DNA from 4 places in the Pseudoalteromonas sp. SG43-6 genome. Region 2 is predicted to be linked to each of the others. Evidence: predicted binding sites of a transcription regulator. Region 2 holds the regulator's gene; each other region holds the start of a gene.
What was found. Region 2 encodes sigma-54, which starts transcription at its own class of promoters, with help from an activator protein. Its sites were predicted from a motif close to GTTGGCACGNNNNTNGNNT; they were not measured.
Positions count from the first base shown of each region.

Region 1: a site for sigma-54 is predicted at 6,099-6,117, ahead of dps (DNA starvation/stationary phase protection protein Dps). Genes of this name have one in related genera too.
Region 3: a site for sigma-54 is predicted at 4,279-4,297, ahead of fliE (flagellar hook-basal body complex protein FliE). Genes of this name have one in related genera too.
Region 4: a site for sigma-54 is predicted at 2,813-2,831, ahead of H5201_RS03230 (EF-hand domain-containing protein). Genes of this name have one in related genera too.

Region 1 covers NZ_JACJEZ010000021.1:15,370-22,898, forward strand. Annotated here, with positions in the region: gene H5201_RS10615 (DEAD/DEAH box helicase) at 1-864, shown strand, start outside; gene H5201_RS10620 (SulP family inorganic anion transporter) at 872-2,614, opposite strand; gene H5201_RS10625 (DUF2237 family protein) at 2,891-3,256, opposite strand; gene H5201_RS10630 (methyl-accepting chemotaxis protein) at 3,714-5,381, shown strand; gene dps (DNA starvation/stationary phase protection protein Dps) at 5,504-6,028, opposite strand; gene corA (magnesium/cobalt transporter CorA) at 6,367-7,323, shown strand; gene H5201_RS10645 (HPP family protein) at 7,408-7,529, opposite strand, start outside.
Region 2 covers NZ_JACJEZ010000067.1:3,532-11,060, reverse strand. Annotated here, with positions in the region: gene mlaF (phospholipid ABC transporter ATP-binding protein MlaF) at 1-662, opposite strand, end outside; gene H5201_RS20290 (calcium/sodium antiporter) at 918-1,889, shown strand; gene H5201_RS20285 (KpsF/GutQ family sugar-phosphate isomerase) at 1,915-2,886, shown strand; gene kdsC (3-deoxy-manno-octulosonate-8-phosphatase KdsC) at 2,886-3,437, shown strand; gene lptC (LPS export ABC transporter periplasmic protein LptC) at 3,434-3,988, shown strand; gene lptA (lipopolysaccharide transport periplasmic protein LptA) at 3,978-4,511, shown strand; gene lptB (LPS export ABC transporter ATP-binding protein) at 4,508-5,233, shown strand; gene H5201_RS20260 (RNA polymerase factor sigma-54) at 5,300-6,796, shown strand; gene hpf (ribosome hibernation promoting factor) at 6,825-7,112, shown strand; gene ptsN (PTS IIA-like nitrogen regulatory protein PtsN) at 7,117-7,529, shown strand, end outside.
Region 3 covers NZ_JACJEZ010000006.1:84,873-92,401, forward strand. Annotated here, with positions in the region: gene fliI (flagellar protein export ATPase FliI) at 1-298, opposite strand, end outside; gene fliH (flagellar assembly protein FliH) at 317-1,135, opposite strand; gene fliG (flagellar motor switch protein FliG) at 1,139-2,179, opposite strand; gene fliF (flagellar basal-body MS-ring/collar protein FliF) at 2,172-3,887, opposite strand; gene fliE (flagellar hook-basal body complex protein FliE) at 3,908-4,240, opposite strand; gene H5201_RS04100 (sigma-54 dependent transcriptional regulator) at 4,419-5,897, opposite strand; gene H5201_RS04105 (PAS domain-containing sensor histidine kinase) at 5,894-7,006, opposite strand; gene H5201_RS04110 (DNA-3-methyladenine glycosylase I) at 7,147-7,529, shown strand, end outside.
Region 4 covers NZ_JACJEZ010000005.1:57,022-64,550, reverse strand. Annotated here, with positions in the region: gene H5201_RS03250 (amidohydrolase) at 1-1,584, opposite strand, end outside; gene H5201_RS03245 (EF-hand domain-containing protein) at 1,705-1,941, opposite strand; gene H5201_RS03240 (EF-hand domain-containing protein) at 1,954-2,190, opposite strand; gene H5201_RS03235 (hypothetical protein) at 2,301-2,528, opposite strand; gene H5201_RS03230 (EF-hand domain-containing protein) at 2,551-2,778, opposite strand; gene H5201_RS03225 (HAMP domain-containing sensor histidine kinase) at 3,094-4,563, shown strand; gene H5201_RS03220 (hypothetical protein) at 4,565-5,107, shown strand; gene H5201_RS03215 (sigma 54-interacting transcriptional regulator) at 5,110-6,459, shown strand; gene H5201_RS03210 (DUF1543 domain-containing protein) at 6,468-6,968, shown strand; gene H5201_RS03205 (hypothetical protein) at 6,997-7,230, opposite strand; gene H5201_RS03200 (hypothetical protein) at 7,281-7,439, opposite strand.

The DNA of each region.
Region 1 (7,529 bases), on a different contig from region 2:
ATTCATTTTAGTAACCGCTATTTTTATCAATCAAAATTAAAAGTAATGCAGCATCGCCCTTGTACAAGCAGTGGGCATTTATTTATCCATCGCGTTAATGGTGAAAGAGATAAAAATGGCGTTAATCAGCTCGAAGCCAACGCTGTAATCGCGAGCATAAAACAGCAAATGAGTGATGATCGAGAAGCGGGTGTTTATCACAGTATCGGAATTGTTTCGCCATTTCGAAGCCAAGCAGATTTTATAGCAAAGCAAATAGACGCTAATTTTAGTGACGCTGAAATAATTAAACATAAGCTCAGAGCCGCCACTCCTTTTGGTTTTCAGGGGGAGGAACGCGATGTTATGTTGATCTCTTTTGCCGTCGATAATGATGCAAAACGTGCGGCAGTATATTTAAATAAAGCAGATGTTTTTAACGTGACTATAACGCGGGCAAGACAAGCACAGCATTTATTTTTATCCATTGATGAAACACAGTTACCAGAACATTATTTATTAAGACGTTACTTAGGCTCGGTAAGTGAGTTTGCAGCCGCTCATACGTGTTTGTCTGATGTCGATGATTTTCAACGCAATGTAATACAAGAGCTGATGAAATTGCAGATAGAAACATGGCCTGGGTATGCTGTTGCGGGGACCGAGGTTGATATTTTATGCCGCTATCATGGCCGCTACTTAGCTGTCGATCTGATTGGTTACCCTGGACCTTGGGCTGATTTCTTTGAACTGGATACCTATAAGCTATTTAGTCGTGCCAATATTGAAATGCTACCCATAAGCTATGGCTTATGGGTTGTCGATAGAGATACCTGTATACAAGCAATTGTTAGTCGGTTGAAGATGAGTAACAACAAGACTTAATATTTATTTAGGCTTGTTGTGTACTGGCATCTTTAACTTCTTTAGTTTCGAACAAGTTTACTTCGGCACTTGATTGGCTGACGCTGTTTTTTTGTAAGGCAATATAGAGATCTGAATGCACGTAGATGCCGTCTTTACCGGATGTCATACCAGCAATTTCAAACCATGATAGTAATTGCCGCTTTCTGCCAGCAAGTTCTAATCGAATACCACGTTTTTTAAATATCACGTCTAAATCGGCGAGCATGGCCATGACACTTAAATCTAAATGGGTGAAGCAGGGGACTGCGTCGATAATAACGCATTGCGTGTCGTCTTTTTGCCGCGCATATTGTTCTAGCAAACGCCGTTTAAAGTAACCGGCATTAAAGTAAGTTAAAGGAGAATTAAAACGATAAATAAAGACTCCTTGTACTGACTTTGCTTTATCTGTGGCATCAAGGCTCCTAACAACGCCCTTAATATCAACACCTAATATATTGTCGGTAGGGCGCATTACGGTGCGAATAAACTGGAATAACCCCAATAGTACAGCGAGAGTGATGCCTGGTATTACGCCAATAAATAACACTGCGAATAAGGTGGCTAGCGCAAGGTAAAATGCTTGTTTGTCTTTACGCTTTAATAGCCAAATGGCTTTTAAGTCTAATAAATGGATTGAAGCAATAATAAGCACAACACCTAATGCTGCACTGGGAATAAATTCTAGGGGAGCGGTTAAAAATAGGGCGATAACAGCAATAATTCCCGCTGCGATAATCGACACTAATTGCGTTTTACCACCGGAATCATCGTTAACAGCTGTACGAGAGTCTGCACCACTGACAGCAAAACCTTGTGATAAAGCAGATCCAATGTTCGCAATACCTAACGCTCTAAACTCTTTGTCAGCATCTATGTCGTAACCATTTTTAGCTGCAAAACTGCGAGCGGTTAGCATCATACTGACAAAGCTAACTATTGCTAAGTTAAGTGCAGGCACGACAAGTTCACGAATAATACCAATATCATAAATAGGGGTGTTAAACACTGGAAGGCCACCGGTTACAGTGCCAATTGTGTTGATATCAAACTGCTTTAAATTAAAAACCCACACTAATAGGGCACCAAATGCGATAGCAAACATAGATGCTGGCCAAGTCGGTTTTAGTCGCTTCATGGCAAAAAAAACACCGAGGGTAAACAGGGCCATTAATAGAGTAGGGATGTGGGTTTGTGATAAATAAGTAGGCACACCTCCTAATCGTTCAAGTAAATATCTGTCATCGAAGGTAAAACCGAATACTTTAGAAAATTGGCTGACAATAATCGTAATTGCAACACCGTTTAATAAGCCCATTAAAATAGGCTTGGATAAGAAGTCTGCTAATACCCCTAATTTAAATCGGCTAGCAATAAAGCACCAAAAGCCAGTCATCGCGGTCATAGTTACAACGAGTTGCCAGTGTTTAACACTGTCCCCAGCTGCAAGTGGTGTCACCACCGCAGCAATAACCGCACATGTTGCTGCATCTGGTCCGACAATCAATTGTTTGGAAGTACCAAACAAGGCATATAAAATCATAGGTAATATGCATGAATATAGCCCGACAGCGGCGTTAACCCCGGTAAGTTGTGCATACGCGATAGCAACAGGTAGAGCAACGGCGGCAACGGATAACGCAGCCCTCACATCATCAGCAAACCACTTTCGTTCATAATGAAGTAAAGTGTTTAAACCCGGCATAAAATCATACAAACGCGACAGCACTAAAGTTTCCTTATTTAATCGTAAGCACACTTGGATAGTAAATTTAATATACCAACAAGTATAGCTCAGGGTTGAGGATTTTTTAATAAATAGCAGATACTTAGGCTTAGGACTACTTTTGGTTCAGTGTTAAGTATGATGAAAGAGTTTAAGGGTGAGCGATATTAGCTGGTTGGTGTTACCACATCGCTAATATCATACTAGATGGTGGTTAAGATAAAACCAGCGCAGAGCAATGGCTTTATCTTAGAGTGTGTAAATGCTTATTAGAAACTTTTAGCGTGCAGAGTATTGGTGAGCCTTTAATACTTCAAGAGAGACTACTTGTAACGATTTTTCATGGGTGGCCTCAAGTATAACCGGCGGAGCTACGTTTTCAGCAACCGCATGGTGCCAGCGCACGGCACATAAACACCATTTATCACCAGCCTTTAGGCCTGCAAAATCGTACATTGGATTAGGCGTTATCAAGTCATTGCCTTGTGCTTTTGAAAACTGTAAAAATTCATCAGTCATGATGGCACATACACTGTGGTTACCAACATCAGATGCAGGGACATAGCAAAATCCTTCTCGAGTGTAGCCTGTATTCCCGCAGCACAAATGCAAGCGCGTACCTAATACATTTAATTGATTGCTCATAAAACTACCTTGTTATAATTTGTATTGTTTTACATTGAGTCTGCTTTCAGACTATGTGAAAACGTGGTGGATGAAAAGCTGAATATTGATAGATAGCATGGAGATCACAAATAACATAGCCATTAAAAATATTAAACGTCAGTTTATTAAACTAATGGCGAGGCCAAAATCAGTTCAATATTCATTTATAGTTGCTTGTTGTGTGATTATTGTGCAATTGTGTTTTTGTTGGCTAGCAATTTTTACGTTTACTGTACTAGTAAAAATTTATTATGGTAGCTTTGCGGCTACTATACGTTTGTCTTATATCCAGAATCTATATATATGTGAATATGGTATTTGAATAGCTTTTGATTTCAAATAAACACTTAATTGTAATTGGCAGTATAATTACAGTTTTTATAAGCTCTCGATGTATCAATACTATGGAGCTTTACATTGTTACACGTGAGGAAAAATGAGTAATCTAAGTCTGAAAAATAAGCTGTTGCTATTAGCTATTTTGCCGCTCACGCTGCTGTTAATTAGTTTAATGGCCAGCTCATATTATTTAGAGTATCAAAATCAGCAGCAAAATTTTGTATCGTTTAAAACAAAATTAATTGCTGACAAAGAAAGTTTATTAGCAACTGAGGTTGAGATAGGCCGCCAAATAATTAATTACGAACTAGCCAAGGGGACTAAAGAAGATGCAAAAAATGCATTGCGAGATCTCACTTTTGGTAAAGATGGTTACTTTTTTATCTATGATACAAAAGGCGTTAGTATTTTCCATGCGTTATTGGGTGATGCAATTGAAGGGCAAAATAAAATAGCCATGACCGATCCTAATGGTAAAAAAATAATTGTTGGGTTGCTTGAGCAAGCAAGACAAGGTGGCGGTGCTTTTTATTATGCTTTTCAAAAGCCTAATACAACGGGTTTAGTTGAAAAAATGGGCTATGCAGCGATGGTTCCTGGTACAGATTGGATGCTAGGAACGGGCGCTTATATGGATGATATTGAAGCTGAGCTAACAAAGTACCAAGCAACAATACAAGCTCATATGAATGAAAAAGTAACGACCCTGTTATTAATTGCATTATTTTGGGTGGTGTTGACGGTGTTTTTTGCCTTAATTGCGGCAAACAATATGGTAAAACCAATTCACAATATGGTGCAAAACTTAGATGATATTGCAAAAGGCGAAGGTGATCTGACTAAGCGCTTAGAAGTGCATAGTAACGATGAAATTGGTCAATTGGGTAATTCATTTAATGTGTTTGTTAGTAAACTACATAGCATTATCACCAATGTGGCAGATGTAACCCGTGATGTAAAAGATTCATCAAATGATATCAATACACAAACACAGTTAATTGAAAATCAGTTAGTAAACCATAATCATGAAACTGAGCTGGTAGCAACGGCGATCACCGAAATGTCAGCAACATCTCAGGAAGTCGCGCAAAATACCACACAAGTGGCGGTATCAACCCAGTCAGCCACGCAAGATGTTGCCAATGCTCAAAAATGTGTAGATGTTTCTTTAGAAGAAGTTTCAAATTTAATGAGTGAGATTAATCAAGCTGCTGAACAGGTTAATTCATTAAGTGAACAATCTAAAAAAATTAACAGTGTATTAAGTGTTATCGGTGGCATTGCTGAGCAAACTAACTTACTGGCCCTTAATGCGGCTATTGAAGCTGCAAGGGCTGGCGAGCAAGGCCGTGGTTTTGCGGTTGTAGCTGATGAAGTGAGAAGTTTAGCCAGTCGTACACAAGAGAGTACGTTAGAGATTAATGAAATGCTTAATGAGTTACATACGCTAGTCACGGCTGCGGTAAAGGCAATGTTGGCAAGTCAGCAAAGCTGTAATCGCTCAGTTGAGTCATCTCGCGCAATTTCTGAAAGTTTAGGAGCGGTAACCAGCTCGGTTACTACAATTAACGATATGAGCACACAAATAGCTACCGCTGCCACAGAGCAAAGTAGTGTAACTGAGGAAATTAACCGTAACGTTTTTGCGATTCAAGAAATCGTTAATGAGCTTACTCGTTCAATTAAAACAACCTCATCAGTCAGTCATCACTTAGCTGGTCGAGGGGAGAGTTTAGGCGATTTGGTAGGTCAGTTTAAGATCTAATATAAACAAAAAATAGCGGTATTATTGTTGAGCAGTAATAAATAAAGATCAGGCTTTAAATAGCCTGATCTTTGACTTTAAATATAAATGAATCAGTTTAAACTGAACACAAAACCGCTAGATTAGCTATTGAGTTTGCCCGTTGACGATTCTAAGTGTGCACGCACAAACCATTGAAACTGTTCTAAATCGGCAAGTTGGCTAATTAGCATATCCTCAGATACAGGATCGAGCTCTGATAGCTTGCCAATCGCACTTCGGTGATCGCCATTAATCCCATTGTATACTTTATCAAGCGCAACTAAATGATCTTTTACCAAGCCCTTACCAATTGCGTAATCTTGCCATGAACGACGATCAACTATCGATTTTGGAGTACCAACCGGAACTCCGCCCAGCGTAGCGATTCGCTCGGCGATGGTGTCGGTCATTGCTCTGATCACTTCAACCTGAGGGTCGAGCATTTCATGCACGCCAATAAAATTTGGGCCAACTACATTCCAATGAATATGTTTTAGAGTCAATTGTAAATCGATCAGTGCGACCATGCGGTTATCAAGTGTAGCAATGGTATTTTTTGCAGATTCTTCATTCATACCTGGGGCAGTAAATTCAGCGATTTTGTTTGTTTCGTTATTGTTACTCATTATTCCTCCTGATTTATAAGGAATGTTCACAGCGTCTAATAAAGTCTATGAACATGCGTTAGTTTATATAAAGCAATGGCTGTGCCGATAAAAATTATTTTTTAAGTTTCTGATATTTAATGATTTATATGTTTTTTGAAGTTGGGTGATGAAAGCATTTCTTTGAAATGCCATGAAAAATATGCACTTTTTTGTAAAATCTGCAAAATAAAAGATGCTGTTACGTGTTAGCGAATTACTTACTCTCAATAATAACTGTGATACAGAAGTGTATTATCATTGTTGATTAATCATCACTTACATATACTCAACCCATCTTGTTATTAAAGGAGAAGTGCATGTTGAGATTTTTTTCTATCGAGCAGGGGGTGATCAGAGAGTTAGAGCCTTCATCCGATACTTCTCTTGAAGCATCAATCAGAAATGCACACTGGATTGACACAATCAACCCAACGGAAGATGAGCGAAATACGCTCGCAAAAACGCTCAATATAACTTTTCCTGAGTCAGGGGATGTGCAAGAGATTGAAGCTTCATCGCGATGTTTTATCGACAATGAAGGCTTGCATGTGCACGCATTGTTTATGTCGCCCAATGAAGGACGTTTTAATACGGTAACAGTGGCCTGTTTACTTCAGGATAACTGTTTGCTGACCATTCGCGATGACGAGCTGGCTGACTTTCGATTGTTACGCTTAAGAGCACGTAAAGGTCAAGTAATGTGTGATACGCCAAAACAGTTATTGGTTACATTATTCGATCAAAAAGTCGAAAACCATGCTGATATGCTCGAGGATATGCATCATCAGTTAGAGAAGCTCAGTGCATATGTACTAGAAGAAGATGACTCTGATCTAGAAGAAGCGGTCAGTCGTATCGCGCGTTTAGAGGATGCGAATGGGAAAGTGCGTTTGTGTTTAATGGATACGCGGCGCAATATTTCGTTTTTAATACGTCGTTTAGGTGTACAAAATGAGGATCGCGAATCACTACGAGAAATTGTACTTGATATAGATACGCTAATGTCTCACTGTACCTTTTTGTTTGATAAGGTGAACTTTTTGATGGATTCAACACAAGGTTTTATTAACATTGAACAAAATCAAATTATCAAAACCTTCTCTATTGCTTCGGTGGTTTTTTTACCACCTACTGTAGTCGCCAGTGTATATGGGATGAACTTTAATATAATGCCTGAGCTGCAATGGGAATGGGGTTACCCATTTGCAATTGGCATTATGTTGCTATCGGGCTTTGCCCCTTATTTATTTTTTAAACACAAAGGCTGGCTGTAGTGTGTGCCAAGGACTACTTGGCATACACGATTACACGAGTTTATATTCATTTTATACGGATAGCGGTCTTATTATCACCTTGCATTAAGATAATAAAGCGGCCGCTAGGCGTACAAAGTCTGACGAGGTAAGTATACCCACGAGTTTATTTTTTTCAGTGATCACAGGCATGCAACCATGGCGGTTATCAACAAAAAACCGAGCAA
Region 2 (7,529 bases):
TCGGCAATAATGATAACGTGATCGGCAATGCTCATCACTTCTGTTACATCGTGAGTTACGATTAATGATGATAATCCAAGCACTTGATTAAGCGATTTAATCAACTTAACTAACACCCCCATGGAGATTGGGTCTTGGCCTGCAAATGGCTCATCATACATAATTAATTCAGGATCAAGTGCGATTGAGCGCGCTAATGCAGCACGACGTGCCATACCACCTGACAGCTCAGAAGGCATTAGATCTTGTGCGCCACGCAAGCCAACAGCTTGTAATTTCATTAGCACCACAAGGCGAATTAAATCTTCACTTAGACGAGTGTGTTCACGCAGCGGAAAAGCGATATTGTCAAATACTGACATATCGGTAAATAATGCGCCGCTTTGGAACAACATACTCATTTTGGTTCGCGCCGCATAAAGCTCTTTGCGCGACATGGCAGGAATGTTATTACCTTCGAATAAAATAGTGCCGCTATCTGGTTTTAATTGACCACCAATTAAACGCAACATGGTGGTTTTACCAATTCCGCTTGGTCCCATTATTGCCGTAATTTTTCCTTTCGGGACACTAAAGCTCATATTTTTATATATGCAGCGATTGCCCCTAGAAAAGCTTACATCCTTGATTTCTACTATTGGTTGCGACAAGTCGCTCTCCATTACTATTTTCACTAGTTCACCTATTTTAAGCGTTTTTACAGCAAGATGGAAAAAACAAATCGTAAAATTTTGTAATATTCTATGTAATAGCGCTGCAAACCTTACAGCAGTAGGCTTAACCGTCGCTTAAATAATTATTCTCAGTCCAAATCAGGCCATAATCTAACAAGCTTCGCAGATTCTTTTATTTATACTTTCAGGTTGGCTTTTGTTACTATTTGCAGTCATCTCATTTTGAATAATTGGCGTAACGTAATGGTGACTTCTTTTGTCATTTTAATTCTCGGATTTGCAGCTCTAGTTTGGAGTGCGGATCGCTTTGTTTATGGTGCTGCGGCACTGGCAAAAAATTTCGGTGTTCCTACTCTTATTGTTGGCTTAACGGTTGTTGCGATGGGCTCGTCAGCCCCTGAAATGATGGTCTCAGCATCAGCTGCGCTTGCCGGTAAAACTGACACTGCCGTGGGTAACGCCGTTGGCTCAAATATCACTAATATTTTACTTGTTTTAGGTATTACTGCGCTATTGCGCCCACTCTCAGTATCATCAATGACATTAAAACGCGAAATGCCGCTTGTACTACTAGTGTCAATCGCTGCCTGGTATGTATTTTCTGATAACTACTTTTCATTTGCTGAGGGCGTTGCATTAATCATTGGCTTTGTGGTCTTTATTGCGGGCTTAGTTATTATTTCTATTCGCGCTAAAAACCAAGCTGATGACCCATTTGTAAGTGAAGCCTGTGAAGACGTACCAGATAACGTGCCCACCAAATCGGCTTTATTTTGGTTAATTATTGGTATGATATTACTGCCTGTCAGCTCACATTTTTTAGTTGGCTCAGCAGTTGATATAGCCAAATACTTTGGCCTAAGTGATTTAGTAATAGGGTTAACCATTATTGCTATTGGTACCAGTTTGCCTGAGCTTGCAGCCTGTATTGCTGGGGTATTAAAAAACGAAGATGATTTAGCACTGGGTAATATTGTTGGCTCAAATATCTTTAACATTTTAGCTGTGTTGCCACTGGCTGGGATTATCAACCCTTCAATTATTGATCCTTCAGCTGCAAACCGTGATGCCTTAATAATGATTGGTGCCACCATAGCCCTTATTGCTATGTCCTTGAGTTTTAGGGGCACAAGACGCATTAATAGAGTTGAAGGTGGCCTGTTATTGGTCGCGTTTTTAATCTATCAAGGTTATATTTTCAGCCAAGTTGCTTAATGCTAGCCACAAAATGGATAACACAATGACGCAGTTAAATTTTATTGAACAAGGTAAGCGGGTGCTAGAAATAGAGCGCCAAGCACTGCTTGATATAACCCAATATCTAGACGAAAACTTTAATCAAGCTTGCCAATTGATGTATCAATGTCACGGTAGGATCATAGTAGTCGGTATGGGGAAATCTGGGCATATTGGTAATAAAATTGCTGCAACACTGGCAAGCACTGGCACGCCTGCGTTTTTTGTCCACCCGGGTGAAGCCAGTCATGGTGATTTAGGGATGATCACTCGTGATGACGTGGTTATGCTTATTTCTAACTCAGGCGAAACCAGCGAAGTACTGAATATTATTCCGGTTATTAAACGTATTGGCGCAAAAATGATCGCCATGACAGGTAACCCTGAATCATCAATGGCAAATTGGGCTGATGCACATGTATGCATCAAAGTAAGTCAAGAGGCCTGCCCATTAGGACTCGCTCCGACTGCGAGCACGACTGCAACACTTGCGATGGGTGATGCAATAGCCGTTGCTCTGCTAGAAACCCGTGGCTTTACCGCCGATGACTTTGCGCTATCGCATCCTGGTGGTAGCTTAGGTAAACGTTTACTATTGTGTTTAAAAGATATTATGCACAGTGGCCCAGCAACGCCTATGATCAATGATAAGCAATGTATCAAAGATGCATTAATCGAAATGTCGGCAAAAGGCTTAGGTATGACAGCTATTGTTGATGACACAGGGCAACTTGCAGGGCTTTTTACTGATGGTGATTTACGGCGAATTTTAGAGCAACGAATAGATATTCACAGTACTTTGATAAGCACTGTCATGACCCGCTCTTGCACTACTGCAACTGCTGATATGCTTGCCGCCGAGGCACTCAATATCATGGAGAATAAGCGTATCAATGGCTTAATTGTAGTTGATGATAAACACCACCCTATTGGTGCTCTTAATATGCAAGATTTGCTCAAAGCAGGAGTTTTATAATGCAGTTTGCTGACTTATATCAGCCACTTTCAGATGATGCTCGCGAGCGAGCACAAAAAATCAAACTCCTGATCTGTGATATCGATGGGGTGTTTTCAGATGGTCGTATTTATCTTGGTAACCAAGGTGAAGAACTCAAAGCGTTTAATACTAAAGATGGCTTTGGTATCAAAGCACTGATCAATAGCGGTTTTGAAGTTGCCGTGATCACCGGTCGTCATTCACAGATAGTTCAGCAACGGATGACTAGCCTGACAGTACCGCATATTTACCAAGGCCAAGAAAACAAGTTGCAAGCTTATCAACAGCTCAAGGATAAATTGCAGTTAAGCGATGAACAAATCGCTTACATAGGCGATGACGGACCTGACTTGCCGGTAATGGAATTGGTTGGTTTTGCGGTGGCAGTAAATGATGCGCATCCACTAATCAAACGCATTTCACATTATACAACCATGCTACCTGGTGGCTTTGGGGCGGTGCGTGAACTCACTGATTTATTAATGCTCGAAAATGGTAAATCATTAACCAGCGAAGGCACGAGCTCATGAATAGTGCGCGTTTAATATTATGCGTATTATTTGTCGGCTGCATGGTATGGCTGTGGTATCCGTATTTTTATCAAAGTACCGCCATAAAACAACACCAAGAAGATATAATAGCAAAACCTGATTATACTGCGGTGGCATTAAAACAAACCGCATTTGATGAACAAGGTAAAATTAGCCACAAAGTAACAGCTGCAAAAATGGAACTCTATCAACAGTTAGGGTTCACTTACTTTGAACAACCTATTTTTACACTCTATAATCAACAGCAGACGTGGCAAATTAATGCCGATGAAGCCACCTTATATGAAAATCATCAATTAATTTTAGAAGGTAATGTGGTTGCTAAAAACCTGACCAATAATGCCATGATTGAACATATAAACGCAGATAATATTCAGGTTGATATTGAACTACAAACCATGAGTTCAGAACAACCAGTTGAATTAATCGGACCAAATTTAAAAATCACTGGGCGCGGTCTCCATGCCGACTTAAAAGCCGAAGTGGTAGAACTAATTAACCATACGCGAACCATATATTATGACCAATAAATTTGCTCACTTGCTTGTTATACCAAGCTTATTCATTGCTTTTGCAAGCTTTGCTGAAAATACGACACCACCTGCAGATCAAGTCTCTATCAGTGCTGACACGCAGCTTGCCCAACTGAAAGATAATATCGGTATTTTTGAAAAAAATGTTGAAATCATTCATGGTAACCGCCGTATCAAAGCGGATCGACTTGAAGTCCATAAGCGCGAAGATTTAGGCGATAACAAACAACTACTTGTCGCAACTGGCAGTCCGGCTTACTTTGAAGAAAAACAAACTGATGGCACAGTAATGAGTGCCAGTGCTGATGAAGTCCGTTACGATGTCGCTAAGCGCTATTTAACCTTGGTTGGCAATGCACAAGTCACTCAGGCAGGTCAAAAAATCAATGCCAGAAGCATTACCTATGATATGGACCAGCAACTGATCAGTGCTGAAAAAGGCGCAAGCTCAAGCGATCGTGTGCACACCATTTTGGTACCAGTAGACAGTAAAAAAGACGAATCTAAAGGGCAGCCATGAGTACATTAAAAGCTGAATTTCTAGCAAAAAGCTATAAAGGTCGCCAAGTTGTAAAAAGCGTGGGTTTAGAAGTTAGCGCAGGCAGCATTGTTGGCTTATTGGGTCCTAATGGCGCTGGTAAAACCACCACCTTTTATATGATTGTGGGTTTAGTTCCAAGCGACAAAGGTAAAATCAGTATTGATGATAATGACATCACCTTACTGCCAATGCACAGTCGCGCACGGTTAGGGATTGGCTACCTGCCACAAGAATCATCCATCTTCCGTAAATTAACTGTTTATCAAAACCTGATGGCTATTTTAGAAACTCGTAAAGAGCTGAATAAACAAGCCAGAGAAGAAGCGCTCGACAGCTTACTTGATGAGTTTAGCATTCAACATATCCGCGACAGCCAAGGTATGGCATTATCTGGCGGTGAACGTCGTCGAGTTGAAATTGCACGCGCTTTAGCCGCAAACCCAAAATTTATCTTACTTGATGAGCCTTTTGCTGGCGTTGATCCTATTTCAGTGTTAGATATAAAGAAGATTATTGAACACCTTAAAAACCGTGGTATTGGCGTGCTTATTACCGACCACAATGTACGAGAAACCCTTGATGTTTGTGAAAAAGCCTACATAGTTTCTCATGGGGAGTTAATTGCATCAGGTACCCCTGAGCATGTACTCGCCGACCAAACAGTCCGCGATGTTTACCTGGGCGAGCAATTTAGGCTATAAAGCCACGCTCGGCTAAGTATCTGCTAGACTTAACGATGATAACAATAAAAGGATTGTTAGAGATACATGAGGCAATCACTCCAGCTGCGCATGGGCCAGCAACTTACAATGACACCACAGCTGCAACAAGCAATTCGCTTATTGCAACTCAGTACATTGGATCTCCAGCAAGAAATTCAAGAAGCGCTCGACAGCAATCCATTGTTAGAGCTAGAAGAACATGAATATTCAGACGACACGGCTGGTAAAAACGAACAAAAACAAGATAACGATGACTTAACCGTTAGCGCATCAGCAGACGACAAGCCAAGCGAATATGAACAAGAAAGTAGCGAAGCATTAAGTAAAGAGACCTTAAGTGACGAAATGGCTATGGACGTCACCTGGGACGAATACATGAGTGCTGCGCCAAATACGTCATCTGGGCCAATGCCTGAAGATGAGTCAATTTATCAAGGTGCCTCAACTGAAACCTTGCACGAATATCTAATGTGGCAATTACAACTCACACCTTTTAGTCCAACCGATGAAGCCATTGCCATTGCGATTGTTGAAGCCGTTGACGATTCAGGTATTTTAACCTTGAGCTGCGAAGACATTGCAGAGAGCTTAAATCAAGGTAATAACGAAGAAGAAATCGAACTCGACGAAGTGCAAGCAGTGTTAAAACGCATTCAGTTGTTTGACCCTGTTGGTATTGCTGCGCGCAGCCTACAAGAATGTTTATGTATTCAATTAAATCAATTTGATCCTGCAACTCCTTGGATTAGCGAGACAAAAATGATTTTAACTGATCATATCGATTTATTAGCTAGTCGTGACTATCGCACTTTGATGAAAAAGACTAAGCTTAAAGAAGATGAACTAAAAGAAGTAATGACACTGATCCACAGCCTTAACCCAAAGCCTGCGGATACCATAGTACGCGAAGAATCAGAGTATGTTATTCCTGACGTTTCGGTGAAAAAAATTAAAGGTCGCTGGGTGGTTGAACTCAATCCAGACAGCATGCCAAAAATTAGAGTGAACAGCCAATATGCGGCGATGTCACGCTCTGTAAAATCAAGCACTGACAGCCAATTTATACGCTCGCATTTGCAAGAAGCTAAATGGTTTATTAAAAGCCTAGAAAGTCGTAACGAGACGTTACTCAAAGTAACCAACTGCATTGTTAAACAGCAGCAAGGATTCTTTGAGCATGGCCCTGAGGCCATGCGCCCTATGGTACTAAACGACGTTGCCGAAATGGTTGAGATGCACGAATCAACAATTTCTCGTGTAACCACCCAAAAATACATGCATACCCCTCGTGGTATATTTGAGTTAAAATATTTTTTCTCGAGCCATGTAAGTACTGAGAACGGCGGCGAATGCTCATCGACAGCCATTCGAGCATTGATCAGAAAATTGATCAGTGCAGAAAACTCAGCGAAACCATTGAGTGATAGTAAAATTGCAGATATATTGGCAGAGCAAGGTATCAAAGTAGCTAGACGGACTATTGCAAAATACCGCGAGTCACTGGCTATTCCACCGTCAAATCAACGTAAAAGTTTGATTTAAGGCGTAAAATCACAAGAGGAAAATGCTTATGCAACTAAATTTAACTGGTCGTCATGTAGAAATTACTGATTCATTAAGAGACTATGTAAACAATAAGTTTGCCAAGCTTGAAAGGCATTTTGATCATATCAATAATGTCCATGTCATTCTTGATGTAGAAAAGCTAAGCCAAAAAGCAGAAGCCACATTACATGTCAGTGGCGCTGAATTATTTGCCTCAACTGAGCACCAAGACATGTATGCAGCCATTGACGGACTAATCGACAAACTTGACCGTCAGGTAATTAAACACAAAGAGAAGCACGCTCGACACTAACACTATGAAATTAAGCTCACTTATTTGCCAGGACTGCAGTAAAGCTGCGGTCCTTTTTAATAGCAAAAAACGGATCATTGAATTTATCAGCCAATTGGCTCATGAACAACTTCCTCAGCTATCACAACAAGAAATCCTCAACGCACTACTGTCGAGAGAAAAACTAGGTAGTACGGGTATTGGTCGTGGTATTGCTATTCCTCATGGCCGTATGAGTGGTGTTGAAAACCCGCTAGCAATAATTATAGTGAGTGAATCACCGATTGATTTTGATGCGATAGATAATCGCCCAGTTGATATATTTGTAGCTCTCATCGTGCCAGATGGTGATAGCCAACTTCATTTGAAGACGTTAGCCACAATTGCTGATAAACTCAACGACAAAGATTTTTGTAAACAACTACGTAGCGCAAAAAC
Region 3 (7,529 bases), on a different contig from region 2:
CAGGCAGTCCGGTATCATTTACTTGTGGGATCACTCGCGCACCAGGTAGTACACCAGAAATATGGTCATTTGGCATCAAGTAAAGCGTCTGGTCATTAAAACCAACAATTTCAGCATCAACAAAACCATTCATGGTTTCAATTTTACATTGGCTGCCAACTGGCGCGCGTAATCCTTTCGCCTCTAATGTTAACCCTACAACACGGGTTAAAATTCCCGCAACAGCAGGCGTTGGACTATGAATATGTTTTTGATACTGTTGTAAGCGTTCACTTAATGGGCGTGGTTGAGAACTCATTGCAAACCAAAAATGGAGTTAGATACCACTACTATGCAAAAAACTATCCAACGTTTCTTTGACGCGGGTTTTTATAGTCATATCAATAGATGATTGTGGTGTTTTTACTTGGCAACCACCGCGATCTAAAGTCGGCTCTGCAACTAACTGCCAATGGTTTTCAGCTAGTGCAGCTTCGCCATAACTATTTTTAACCAGTTCAATGTCTTCAGGGTGTAAATGAATACGCACACTTTGCTGCTCATTGGCTAACGCATCGATACACTGCTTTAAACTTTGCAAAATGATTTCAGGGGAGGTTTTAATTTCTTGATAAACTAACGCTTCGGTTAGCATTACGGTTAACTGTACAAGTTGCTTTTCGGCGTCATCATCGACTTTAGCTAATGGCGCTGACAAACTATCCAACAATGCTTTTAGACCCGTTAGCTGTTCTTCAATCAGTGGTTTTACTTCTTCTTGACCTTGTGTTTTACCAAGCTCAATGCCTTCTTTATAACCGGCTTCTTTTCCCTCACCTACGCCTTTTTCAAAACCATCAATATAACCCTGCTCGTGGCCTTGTTTTAAGCCTTCTTCGTAGGCATCTTGACGAATTCGTTCCAGCTCAGCCATCGTTAACGAAGGCAGCTCAGGCTCTTCGGGCTCTAGTGCTTGTTCACTTTCTTCAAGCTCTTTACGATATAAATCGGCCAGCGGTGTACCAAACGCCGTTGAACGACCATCGAATTTTCGAGTGTCTTGCGTAACATCTGGAATTGGCCAGTTTTCTAATAATTCATCAACTGCTTCACTGGCACGTAAAGGACGACCTTGATATTGAGTAGGTTTGCTCATGGTTTACAAGAACTCCTCACCACCACCACCACCAAGCATAATTTCACCTGAATCAGCGAGACGACGTGCCGTAGATAAGATCTCTTTTTGCGCGGCTTCAACTTCGCTGATCCGCACAGGTGCCATTGCTTCTAAATCATCAGCAAGCATCTCTGCAGCCCGTTTTGACATATTGCCGAGGATTTTCTCTTTCAATGCATCATCAGTGCCTTTGATGGCTTTCATCAGTACATCTTGTTGGACTTCACGCAAGATAGCTTGAATACCACGATCATCAACATCCATTAAGTTTTCAAATACGAACATTAAATCTTGGATTTGTTGCGACATCTCTTCGTCATGCTCGCGGATTGAATCCATCAACTGACCTTCAATATTGGTATCGAGGTAGTTCATAATATCAGCCGCCGCTTTCAAACCGCCCATTTTCGCAGCTTGCGCACCAGCTTGTCCGGCAAATTGTTTTTCCATGATCTCGTTCAATTCTTGTAAAGCCGCAGGTTGAACTTCTTCAAGGTTGGCGATGCGCATGGTTAAATCTAAGCGCACTTTTTCAGGAAACTGCGCTAAAATTTCGGCCGATTGCTCAGGCTCCAAATACGATAAAACGATAGTTTGTATTTGCGGATGCTCATTGCGAATAATATTGGCAACTTGCTTTGAGTCCATCCATTTCAATGAATCAAGACCCTTGGCACCAGATCCCATAACAATTTGATCTATCAGGCTTGCCGCTTTATCTTCACCAAGTGCCGCAGTAAGCGCTTTTTTGATAAAATCTTCTGATTGGAAGCCAATCGTACTAAAGCTTTGTATTTGTTCTATAAATAAATTGTGCACGGCACTGATTTTGGCTTGCGATAGATCATCTATCGCCGCCATTGCCATACCCACTTTTTGCACCTGTTTAGGTTCAAGGTGCTTTAATATTTGCGCTGCATCTTCTTCGGATAAGCTTAGCAATAAAATTGCGGCTTTATCTACACCGTCTAATTTATCAACATCAAACGCTGCTGGCAGTTGTTTTTGTTCTTGATCAGTCATCTTCAGTTAACCACGCTTTCACAACTTGTGAGGAGAGTTCTGGCTCATTTGCTACTAAGGCACGAACAGCTTTTAATAAGTCTTCATCGCCATGTAGGTCTGGTAACTGTAGTGTACCATCACTTGAGAAGCCAACCGAAGCAGAATCAAAATCTTTATTTAGCATATCTAGGGTGTTATCACCAATATCTACACCAGAACTAAGCGCATCATCATCATACTCTTCAAGGGTATCATCTGGGTAAATCAAGCGTTTCAGCATAGGTTTAACCACCGCCATGATTAGCACTATAATAACCAATGCGCCAAGCACTAAACGCACAACTTTCATAAACCAGTTTTGTTCCCACAGTGGTACTTCAATAGCTAAGTCCATCGGTTCACGTACAAACGGTACTGTCACTACTTCTAATGCATCACCACGCTGTAAGTCAAAACCCACACCACCTTGCAGTAAACGACGAATATTTGACAGTGCTTCAACTGAGCGAGGCTCCATAGTCGTTTCACCATTTTCACCCACTTTTGCCACATAATCGACTGCCACAGACACACTAATTCGACGAATAACACCACTTTGCTGACGTGTATGGGAAATAGTAGTATCAAGTTCATAGTTACGTGTCGCCTCTTTATGAGTGCGACTGGGTGATGAACCAGAGCCTGCACCACCTTGACCGGCAACTTCAGGAATATTCGAATCCACTGGGGGCTGATTTGTCAGCGCGCCAGGAATACCGATAGCTAACCCGCCGATGTTGTTTTCTTCAAAAGTGGTTTCGCTGCGTACCGCTGGTAAATCAGGGTTGTAGCGTTTTTGAGTTTCTTCAATCGCGCTAAAGTCCATACTTAAATCGACTTGTGCAGTGTAGTTACCCATGCCAATAACTGGCATTAAGATACCATCTATTTTATCTAGATATTCTTGTTCACGTTTACGTTCAATATCGTATTCTTTACGTGAGCGAGCAGCTAACGCACTTTGCGATCCTGAATTAAGTAATCGGCCATTTTGGTCTGTTACAGTTACTCGTGACGGCTCTAAACCTTGCACTGCTGAACCAATAATATCAACAATGGCGTCCACTTCTTCACTACCGAGCATACGACCACGTTTTAAAGTTAATACAACTGTTGCGGATGGTTTTTTCTCACGACGAGCAAAAACATTTTCTTTCGGGATTGCCAATAATACTTTAGCACGCGTGACATTTTGTAGTTCCTCGATCGTGCGCGCAAGTTGTTGTTCACGACCGTGCTTTAAACGTTCACGCTCTAAACGCTGACTAACACCAAAACCCATATCTTGCATGATAATATCAGTACCCGAGTTCGGCGCTTGCTCAATACCTTCGCGGGTCATTAACAATTTAATATTTTGATATTCATTTTCAGGAACAGAAACCACATTGCCATCAAGTTGATAGTCAATTTTTTGTGCATCTAAAAAATCGAGCGTTTGAATTAGCTCTTCCGTTGGCATTTTTCCAAGTGGACGCATATCTGGTTGACGTGCCCAAATAATCACAAAAATAGCGATCGCTAAACAAATCGCTAATGCAATAATTAAAGTGACCTGACGTAATACATCAACGCCGTTTAATGCACTTAAATAGCCTGACTTTTGTTCTTGTTGATCGTCATTATCAGTTTGGTCGATACCGCCGCCGGCCAAAGCAAGATCTGTTGATTGATTAGATTGCGCCACAATAATTCTCCACTACCTAGTTAAACAGGCATGTTCATGATTTCTTTATAGGCTTCTACAAGTTTGTTACGAACTTGTACAGTGGCTTCAAAGGCAACCGATGATTTTTGTGATGCGATCATCGCATCCGCTAATGACACATTTCGGTCGCCCATTTCAACCGCTACGACTTTTTGTTTTGCATCAGCTTGAAGGCCATTCACGGTATTGAGTGCATCACTTAACAAATCGCCAAATTGGGCGCTCGAAGTAGGCTGCGCCTGCGTCGGTAATTTGTTTACTTGATTACTACGACCAGCTTCGAGAGCCATAGATTGCATTTCTTGAAATAATGCGCTGTTTTGAATTTTCATAATTGTCTCTGACGATGCAGTTTACTAATAACTTAATAAAGCACAAAGCATGCCAACTAATAAATTAATTAATATCAATAGCTTGAGATGTGTTTTTGTTGTCAGAGTTTTGACAAGTTTACGCCCAGCAAGGCTGAGCGTAAATTAAATAGTGAAGGAAAACAAAAATTATAGAGGCTTAAGCAGGTAAGGTGATCCCCAAATCACGCATTTGTGCCAATTTATAACGTAATGTTCGTGGGCTGATCCCTAATGTTTCAGCTACATCTTTACGCTTGCCTTGACAACGATTTAGGGTCTCTAAAATAATTCTATGCTCTTTATCTTTAAGTTCATCTTTGTAACTTCCCGAATCCAAGCTTGGTAATTCTTCACGCAGCTGATTGCGTTCTGCTGTCGCTTTTATTGCTGGCGCTTGCAGATCATAATAAGCATCATTAGTTGGTGAACTTGTAACCGCCGAAGTAGTGTTTTCTGGTGCTGAATTAACCGGCACTAAACTTGCTGATAAAGCCGCAGTTAGAGGAGTCTGGGTTAAATTTTCAATAAAAATAGCACTTTCGTCAATCATATCACCGTGGCGTAATATCAACGCACGCTGGATCACATTATCCAGTTCACGCACATTACCTGGCCAAGTATGAGCTAATAATTTTTTCTCTGCCGGTTCGCTAAGTACAGCGATAGGCTCTTTGCTTTTATTGAGATGACGTTCAATTAAATGCTTTGCCAACACGACAATATCGCCTGGACGTTGACAAAGTGGACGCCACATCAACGGAAATACATTTAACCGATAATATAAATCTTCTCTAAACTGGTGCTTAGCCACAGCCTCTTTTAAATCACGGTTACTGGTAGCCAAAATACGCACATCTAGCTTAATAGTTTTGCGACCACCTAAACGTTCAACTTCGCGTTCTTGTAATACACGTAGTAACTTAGCCTGTAGGCCTAAATCCATCTCAGTGATTTCATCAAGTAAAATTGTGCCACCTTGTGCTTGCTCAAATTTACCCGGACAAGCTTGAATCGCACCAGTAAACGCGCCTTTCTCGTAGCCAAATAATGTAGCTTCGAGCATATTTTCAGGGATCGCAGCACAGTTTATTGCGACGAATGGCTGCTCTGCGCGATCTGATTTATCATGGATAAAGCGTGCGAGTACTTCTTTACCTGAGCCACTAGGACCAAGCACCATCACACTGGCATCCGATTTAGCAACCCGACTTGCAAGTTCTAATAGCTGAATGCTACTCGGATCGGCGACAATCGGGCCATCAGTTTCTTTTTCTGGCTCAGGTAGATAGCGGCTTACCATATTAAGTAGCACTTCGGGCGCAAACGGTTTGGCCATATAGTCAATTGCCCCTAACCGCATAGCCTCAACAGCATCATCAATAGTCGCATACGCTGTCATCATTAAAACCGGTAGATCAGGGTAATTAAGATTTATGCTGCGCAGTAAATCAAGACCACTCATCGCGCCCATTTGCACATCGCTCACGACCAGCGAAAAGCTGTCTTTTTTAAGTAGCACCATAGCTTGCTCGGCACTGTCAGCCGCAACGCAATCTATTCCAGACATTTCAAGCGTATCAATCAAGGCTTCACGAAGCCCTGCATCATCTTCAACCACTAAAATCGTGTTGTTCATATTGCCTCCGCCGATGTTGACTTTGTACAAATAGGTAACAGTAAACTAAAGCAGGCTCCGCCTTGAGCATTGTTCGTTACTGCAACTCGTCCTTGGTGTGCATTTGCGACTGAACTAACTACCGCTAAGCCTAAACCTGTGCCTTGGCTTCGGGTAGTAAAAAATGGTTCAAATAATTTATCAAGTAAGCTTAAATCGACCCCAGGGCCATTATCACTTACAGTAATACACACTAGCTCGGGGTCACTCGCATCCCGCTGCGCACTTAATTGAACGAGTGCATTACTGCCAATGACTTGAATACTATTGTGAATAAGGTTTTGAATGGCACTGGCAAGCGCAGTTTTATTGCCCATTATCTCGATATCAGGCTCAGGTAAACTGACCTGAAGTTCACTATTATTAAGTGCGACCATAGCATCAGCGCCAGTTTTCACTTCAGTTAATAATTGCTGCATGGAAACATGTTCAACAACTTGCTGATCGCCACTTTTTGCGAACAACAACATATCGTTTACTTGGGTTTCGAGATCTTTTAAACGCGACATTAACTTAGTATGAAAATTGCCTCGCGAGCTTTCGGGTAACCGCTTTGAACCTAAATTAGCGGCATACAAAATCGCAGCAGACAGTGGTGTTCGCACTTGATGTGCCAAAGATGCCACCATTTTACCCAATGCACTTAAACGCTGCATATGTGCAACGCGTGTTTGTAGACGACGCGTTTCGGTTAAGTCAGTCATTAAGATTAATTGCCCTGGCTCTGGCGCTAATGCCGTTATTTCTAACTTAATTAAGCGTCCATCTTTTAGCGATACTTCATGGCCATCATCTTGTTGGGGCCGAAACGAGCGCTGGATCACACTGAACCACTTTTCACCTTCGAGTGGCTCCCCTAGCATGTCTGTTGCAATTTGATTAGCTTTAGCGATCAAACCGCGACCATCAAGCACCACAACACCCGCAGGCATTGTATCTACTAAATGACTTAACCAACTGGCTTGCTGGCGTAATTCACTTAACTCACCAATGTACTCTTCTTGCAGTAAACATGGGTTATACTGGGTCGCTGTGATAAATTGTGGTTTTAAGACATTAGCTAAGGCCATAATGCATTCTCATTTACAGGATCTAACTAGCTAAATGCACAAATTGTACCAACAATTATATTGATTAATTTCATTTACTTAGCGTATAAATAACGCGACAAAAAAATGACAAACTAAAATAAGCAAAGCAAGGAGACACTATGAATTCAACAAATTTATGTCGCTGCCCTTGGCTCGATACCAGTAAAGATGACTATGTTGCCTATCACGATGATGAATGGGGGATCCCAGTATATGATGACCAAACACTTTTTGAATTTATTACTCTGGAATCAGCACAAGCAGGATTAAGTTGGTATACGATTTTAAAGAAACGTGATGGCTATCGTCGTGCATTTTTGGATTTTGATGTAGAAAAAGTCGCACAAATGAACGAGCACGATGTTGAACGATTAATGCTTGATGAAACAATTATACGTAATCGTTTAAAAATTGTAGCAACTATAAATAACGCCAAACGTTTTATTGAAATTCAGCAAGAATTTGGCAGCTTCAGTAACTATCAATGGCAGTTTGTAGGTGG
Region 4 (7,529 bases), on a different contig from region 2:
GGTAAAAATTTCTTGTACTGGCACTTTAAAATAGTCTTTGTCGATTAAAATAAAGTCAGCCCACTTTCCTTGCTCTAAACTACCTAATTTAAATTCTTGATGTGCGGCATACGCGGCACCTAACGTGAATGCTCTGAGTGCATCTTCTCTGCTCAGTGCTTCAGTGACTCGCCAGCCATTAGCGGGTAATTGATTGTGATCTTGGCGAGTAATTGCTGAATACAAACCGTCAAAGGGGTTGGCCAGTTCAACTGGATAATCTGAGCCTGCAGCTACTACTGAGCCTTGCTTTAAAAACGTTTGCCAAGCATATGCACCTTGTAATTGTGTATCGCTAAGGCGCTGCTCTGCCATATGCATATCAGAAGTTGCATGCACCGGTTGCATTGATGGAATGATTTTAAGTGCTTTGAAGCGAGGAATATCTGCTGGATCAACTATCTGTGCGTGCTCTATACGGTTACGTAGTAAAATCCCGCCGGTTTTTTTAAATACATTTTGATAGGCATCTAACACAATATGATTTGCTTTATCACCGATGGCATGGGTATTGGCGCTAAAACCATGGTTAAAGCTCAATGTGTACAGCTGCTCTAGTTTTTGTTGAGTTTCGAGCATTAAACCTTGGTGATTCTTTCTATCTGCGTAATCGGCCTGTAGTGCGGCGCCACGGCTACCTAGCGCACCATCAGCATATATTTTTACACTACGAATAGACATGAAATCGTTAAGATCTTTATAGCGACCGGCTCTGAGCATATCTTCAAGGGACGGATCTGTTGCACTTAGCATTGCAACTATGCGCAGCGGTAAGGTGCCTTGTTCAGCTCTTTGCTTGTAAACTTGCCATGTTTGTTTATCAATCCCAGCATCGTGGGTTGAGGTTATACCTAAGCTGAGCAGATGTTGGCCAGCTTGATTTAAGGCATTATTTACGTTTTGATCAGATGGCGTTGGAATATGTGCAGTAATTAAACTTTCGGCTTTATCGACAAAAATACCGCTAGGCTGACCTGCTTGGTTGCGAATAATTTCACCACCTGCTGGTGACTGTACTGTGGGTGTTAATTTGGCTAACTCCATCGCTTTGCTATTAACCCAAATCGCGTGGCTATCGACACGAGAAAGCACCACCGGAACATCTTTGACAACTTTATCTAAGTCAGCAGCAGTAGGAAATTGCTTATTAGGCCACAGTTCTTGATTCCAACCGCGGCCAATAATCCAGCCCTGGTTATTTTTAGCAAATACAGCAAGTTTTTTTTGTATTTCTGCAATCGACATACTGCCACGTAAATCGAGTTGCGCTAAATTATTACCAAGTCCTATCACATGACCGTGGGCGTCAATTAAACCAGGTAATAAGGTTTGTTGCTCGGCATCAAATACTGCAGCATTAGGGAAACTCGCTTTTAGTTTATCGTCTCCTACTTTTACTACTTTGCCATCTTTAATAACCAGTGTAGAAAATTGCTGTAATTGGCCACTGTAAGTTGGAGTGTAACCGTTAGCATTGTAGATCACCGTGGTATCAGCTAGCACAGGTAAAGATAAAGTGATTAAACAGGCGAGTAAGCATTTCATTGTTAGAATTCTTTTTCTGCTTTTGTTAGTTAAACAGTAACAGAGAATACTGAGTCTGCAAATTAAATATAATAAATTATTTATCGTTGTGCATTTCAACTATGCTGATGAATTAGCTATTCATTTATTTGCATATAGAGTAAATTCAGACAGTGATAATCTACCATCTTTATCGCTGTCATAGTTTTTAAAACGAGACCACAGGGCAGGATCTTTTGCTGACTCTGAACGCGTGATAAGACCGTCTTTATCGCGGTCTAAGTTTTTGAATTGTTCTGCTATATTATCAGTTGTTGCAAAACTGCAACAGCTACTGACAAATAACAAACTTAGTCCCAGTTGTGTACAAAATTTCATTGGGGAAACTCGTTAATCTAGATTATTAGTTAAAAAACGCTTAAATTCAGATAGGGAAATTTTATTGTCTTGGTTTTTGTCCCAACGTTTAAAGTTACTCAACAATTGTGGTTGTGGTTCAAGCTCATTATGCGTTAAATAGCCATCTTTATTGCTATCTAAATGATCAAAACGTTGTTTTACATCCAGTGCCATTGCGCTAAAACTGGTGGCTAGCGACACACTTAATATTATTAATATGCTTTTCATTATTTACATCCTACCAACAAAAAGAATAAAGCATTTGCCATAATTTAAATCCCAACATTAAATCCGTTTACACATTCCCTCCGGGATTATGGCAAATACTTTAAAGCCTTTTAAAATTTAAACTTTGCGAACTCTTGCTCAGATAACTGCTCGTCGTTATTATCATCAAGATCAGTAAACTGCTTTAATAGCGTGTTGTTTTGCTTGGCTTCAAGCAATGAAATTTGTCCGTCAGAGTCGGTATCTAATTGCGCAAACTTAACGTTTAATTGTGATGCTAAAACAGTGGCGCTAATGACTAAAAACATCAGTGAAAAAGCGGCGATAAGTTGTTTCATAGCAGTGTTTCCTTTGGGAAAATTATTGCAAAAATTGTTTAAACTCAGCAAATGAAATTTGACCATTTTGATCTTTGTCAATTTGCTCAAAACTTTCGTGTAATACCGCATCTTCAGATGCTTCTGCTTCACTCAATGTGCCATTACTGTCTTTATCAAGTTCTGCGAAGGTGGCCTCGACATCAATGGCAAAGCTGTTAAAGCTAAGCAGTAGGCTGATGCATAAGCACAGCGGTGTTAATATTTTCATATTATTTCCTTATAAACAGTCGTTGATACGGATGTTACAAGAACGATGCCAATTTTTTTATTGTAAAAATATCAGTGACTTAATGTTTTGGCATGATAATAAGTGGGAAAAAATGACTGGGCAGTGTGTCTTTTTTGCAACAACTTTTAACGGGTATTGATTAAGTTTTTAAAAAACAGTTGGTTAAGTTGTTTCAATTTAGCGTCAGTCGCTTTATATAGCGCTACACAGTTCGCCTTATTCATTATTCTTATTGATTCAGCTAGTGTATAAGTAACACCTTCCATAATCAGACATTTAACTAAAGGAGTAGCGATAATGGCCTCATTCGCTAAAAAGTACAGTGCATTACTTAGTTGGCGACCCAATTTAATAGGCCAGTTTTTGTTTAGTACTTTGTTATCGCTGCTGCCATTATCACTGGTAGTGATTGTATTTTTAAATGCGCTGAATAAACAGCTAGCAGTAACTCAACAAATCGTCAGTGAAAATTATCAAATTACCAAGTCATTTAATAATCTTAAGCAAGACCTCAATAGCTTAGAGCGTGCAACGCGACAAAACTGGGTGCTGAAAAGCGAATCACTCGATGAATTGATTGTTGATAAGTGGCAATCATCACTACAAAGCATTGATGAACTAACTTTTATAAGTTCTACGGGGGAGTATATTAAGCAATGGCAGCAACTCGCACAGGTATTGCAATTAGCGCATACTCAACTCGTTACTGAAGGACAACAAGATGCGCAATTGTTTATTCCTGTGAGTGAATTAATTGCGCGTCAAACGGTGTGGCTAAGAGATCAAAATGAGCTGCAAATAACTAAAAATCAGCAACAGTTAAAAGCTTTGCAAAGCTCATTTATCAATTGGTTAATAGCACTTATCCCATTAACTTTACTAGTAGGTGGTGGTTTTTTATGGCGTATAAGTGGTCGCTTAAAAGGATTAACGTCGGTTATTGATAAGCTTGGGCAAGGTCATTGGCAACAAAAAATAGCTGTACAAGGCTCTGCTGAGTTGGTTGAACTAGGAAATAAATTACAATGGGTGCAAGAGCAGTTGCATCAATTAGAGCAACAAAAAGATACTTTTTTACGCCATGTTACCCATGAATTGAAAACTCCATTAGCGTCAATGGTTGAGGGCACTGACTTACTTGCCGATGAAATCGTTGGGCCAATTAACAAAGAGCAGCAAGCGGTGTTGGCGTTAATTACCCAGAGCATGGTGCGTTTGCGCGCTATGATCGATAGTTTACTTAGTTACAATGCGATTCGCAGCAGCAAAGAAGACTTAAGTGAGCTGGAATTCTCGCAATTAATAACCAAGATAAACAGCCATTTTGAACATCGTTTAGTGGCGCGTAAGCAAAGCTTATGTTGGCATTGTGAGTTACCCGAGCAACCACTGGAAATTGCTGCAGAGCTTGTTGAAATGATCTTAATTCAGTTGATCTCTAATGGCTTAAAGTTTTCACCAGCAGGACAGGCGGTCAATATTGCTCTGTCATTAGCTGGTCGTACTTTGACTATGAGCGTTAGCGATCAAGGCACCGGTATTAAAGAGCAAGAGAAATCACATATATTCAGTGCCTTTTATCAAGGTAAGAATGCTAAAGATATAACCGCTCAAGGTAGTGGTTTAGGGCTCACCATTGTAAAAGAGTCTGTTGAGCAATTGATGGGTACTTTACACGTTGAGCATAATGAGCCACAAGGCTGTCGTTTTATAATTCAAATCCCAATCATCCCTCCAACCAATAAAAACCAAGGAGTTAATTAGCATGGGCGTGCGTTTAAATGCCATTTTAGTAGTTTGCATTACAACCTTAGGGCTCGCAGGGTGTGAGTTAACTGAGCAGCCAGTAAATAAAAGCAACCCTGAAGCTGAACAAGCGGGTAAGGTGACTACACCACAAGGGGATAGTTTACCAAATCCGAAACCTAGGCCGAAAACCGATCCTATGTATGCACCTGCCGAAACGGTTATTGGTTGGCATGCAAAGTCGTGCGGTGGTTTTCAAGTGGCAGCGAGTAAAACGGTTTATATTGGTGCTAAAGAGCTTCAGCATTATTTTGATTTTAGTTGCAAAAATAATGTATTAGCACCGGAAAAAGTATTAACGCAGCTGCTAAAACTGGATCAAGCTTATTATTGGCCAGATGATATAAAACAGTATTTATGGCTGCAAAAACAACAAATAAAACAGCAGATCAACGCTAAAAAACAGCAGCAAGCGCTGAATAATAAAATGCAAGAAACCCTGTCATCACTGGCAGCCATCGAGCAGCAACTATTACTACGCGAAGAAACTAAGGAGCAGTAATTATGTCAACAGAGCAAAACCAAGGCGCGCGAATTTTACTGGTCGATGATGATGCAAGTTTATTAAAACTATTGGCTATTCGCATAGAATCTAAAGGCTATCAAGTGACTACCTGCGAAAGTGGTATCGCTGCGCTACAGTTATTAAAAAATAATGTGTTTGATGCTGTGGTTACAGACTTACGCATGGATGAAATGGATGGTATGGCATTACACCGTCAGTTACAAAATCGCTACCCAGCGCTGCCAGTGTTGATGATGACAGCTCATGGGTCTATTCCTGATGCTGTTGAAGCGACGAAGCAAGGTATTTTTGCCTTTATTACTAAACCGGTAGATAAAGATGAGTTATTTGATAGTTTAGCAAAAGCGATTGAAATTCATGGTCTCAGTGCCGATGAAAGTGCATCAAACAGCAATATCGTGACCCGCAGTGGTGCTATGCTGCATTTACTTGAGCAAGTTAAATTACTAGGTCCGACTCAGGTCAATGTGTTGATCTCGGGGGCCAGTGGTACAGGTAAAGAGTTACTAGCTAATGCTATTCATCAACATAGCCATGTTAGTGAAGGTCCGTTTGTTGCAATAAACTGTGGTGCGGTACCGGGTGAATTACTCGAATCAGAACTTTTCGGTCACAAAAAAGGGGCTTTTACGGGCGCGATTAAAGACCACCAAGGGTTATTTCAGCAAGCGCAAGGCGGTACTTTATTTTTAGATGAAATTGGTGATATGCCACTTAATTTACAAGTTAAGTTACTGCGCGTATTACAAGAAAAAACTATTCGCCCTGTGGGCTTTGAAGAAGAAATTCCAATTGATGTGCGGATTGTATCAGCAACTCATAAAAACTTGCCTGATGCGATTGCTAATCAGCAATTTCGCGAAGATTTATATTACCGCTTAAATGTTGTGAATCTTAAATTGCCACCACTGTGTGAGCGCAGAGAAGACGTTAGTTTATTAGCACAGTATTTTAGCGCTACCATCGCTAAACGTATGAATCAAAAAGAAAAGCGTTTCGCCAATGATGCAATGCATGCATTAGTACGTCACGATTGGCCGGGTAATATTCGCCAGTTACAAAATGTAGTAGAGCAGGTTGTCGCACTTACCCCAGGTGAAGTAATATCAGCACAGCTGGTTGAAAGTGCGCTTAATAGTAATACCAACAATGTTGAGCCGCTTTCACTTAACGATGCTAAAAAAGAATTTGAGCGAGATTATGTGATTAATGCTTTAAAGATGGCTGGCGGTAACGTGGCTGAAGGGGCAAAACTAGCTAAGCGAAATCGCTCAGATTTTTATAAGTTGATCAAAAAACACAACATTGACGTTGATACTATTTGTTAGGAGAGAAAATGCAGTTATTTATGGTGTATTTAGGTGGGCGTATTCAGGGCTGCCATATTGAAATGCATGATGTTCGTTTTGTTGTTGGGGAATCGATTGAACAAACTTACTCAAAATTAAAAGCGCAGTGGGTCGGTGATAAAAGTAGCGTGCACATGGACAGCTATATGGCGGTAAATCACATTGATGGCTTTGCAGTAACCGTGGTTGATGAACCCGTGGCCCAATCGCAGCAGTTATACTTTGTAAATTTAGGAGCGTATCGTGCTGATAGCTTAGCTGAGCAGCATGACTTTGCGTTATATGTAGCAAGTAGTAGCGACGAAGCTAAACAAAGAGCAAAAGAGGATTTACTAGCAGGTTTAAGTCATATTCATAAAGATGACTTACATGATGTAGATGATTGCTTTGCAATTGACTTGCTCGACAGTCAATTACATATCAAGCTAACCCCGAGCGAGCAATCTCAAGCGATTAAGCCCGATTGGTTTGGTTACCATATATTATAAATAATCAAGAGAGTGTGTGGTACAAGCGTTAGCCGTTATCACTTTGTTCTGCACGCTCTTTGTCTTCACTGTTACTGGCAATTTTAAAAGCGATAATCACTAAGCCAAACATAGCAAAAGGTAACGCAGCAAGCATATACTCGGTAACATTGCTATCTTGGAAGCTGGCTTGTAGTAAAAAATGCCCAGCAATACACAGTAAAATAACAATCAGTAAGATCGGTAATAAAATAAGTTCTTTTTTAGCAGAATGAGTTTTCATTATTAGGCAGTACTTTTACAAGGTGCGCCATTGTAATGAGCAAACCACTTTTAGGTCAAACAACTAGGCTGATAAATTACTTTTGATTGCGTTATGTCATGTTTTTCAGTATCAGAGTTAGGTTCGCTACTGTTTAACTCATCACTATCTTCATAGCTGTATAAATCAAAAATAAAATCAATTTCTTCACGTTTCAGTATCGCTTGCATATTGCCTCCTATCTTATCAACTTAGTTAAGTAGTAAGCATATGTCTGCGCGACTGAATTGTAAGTGAACATTAACCGTACAAAATGTGTA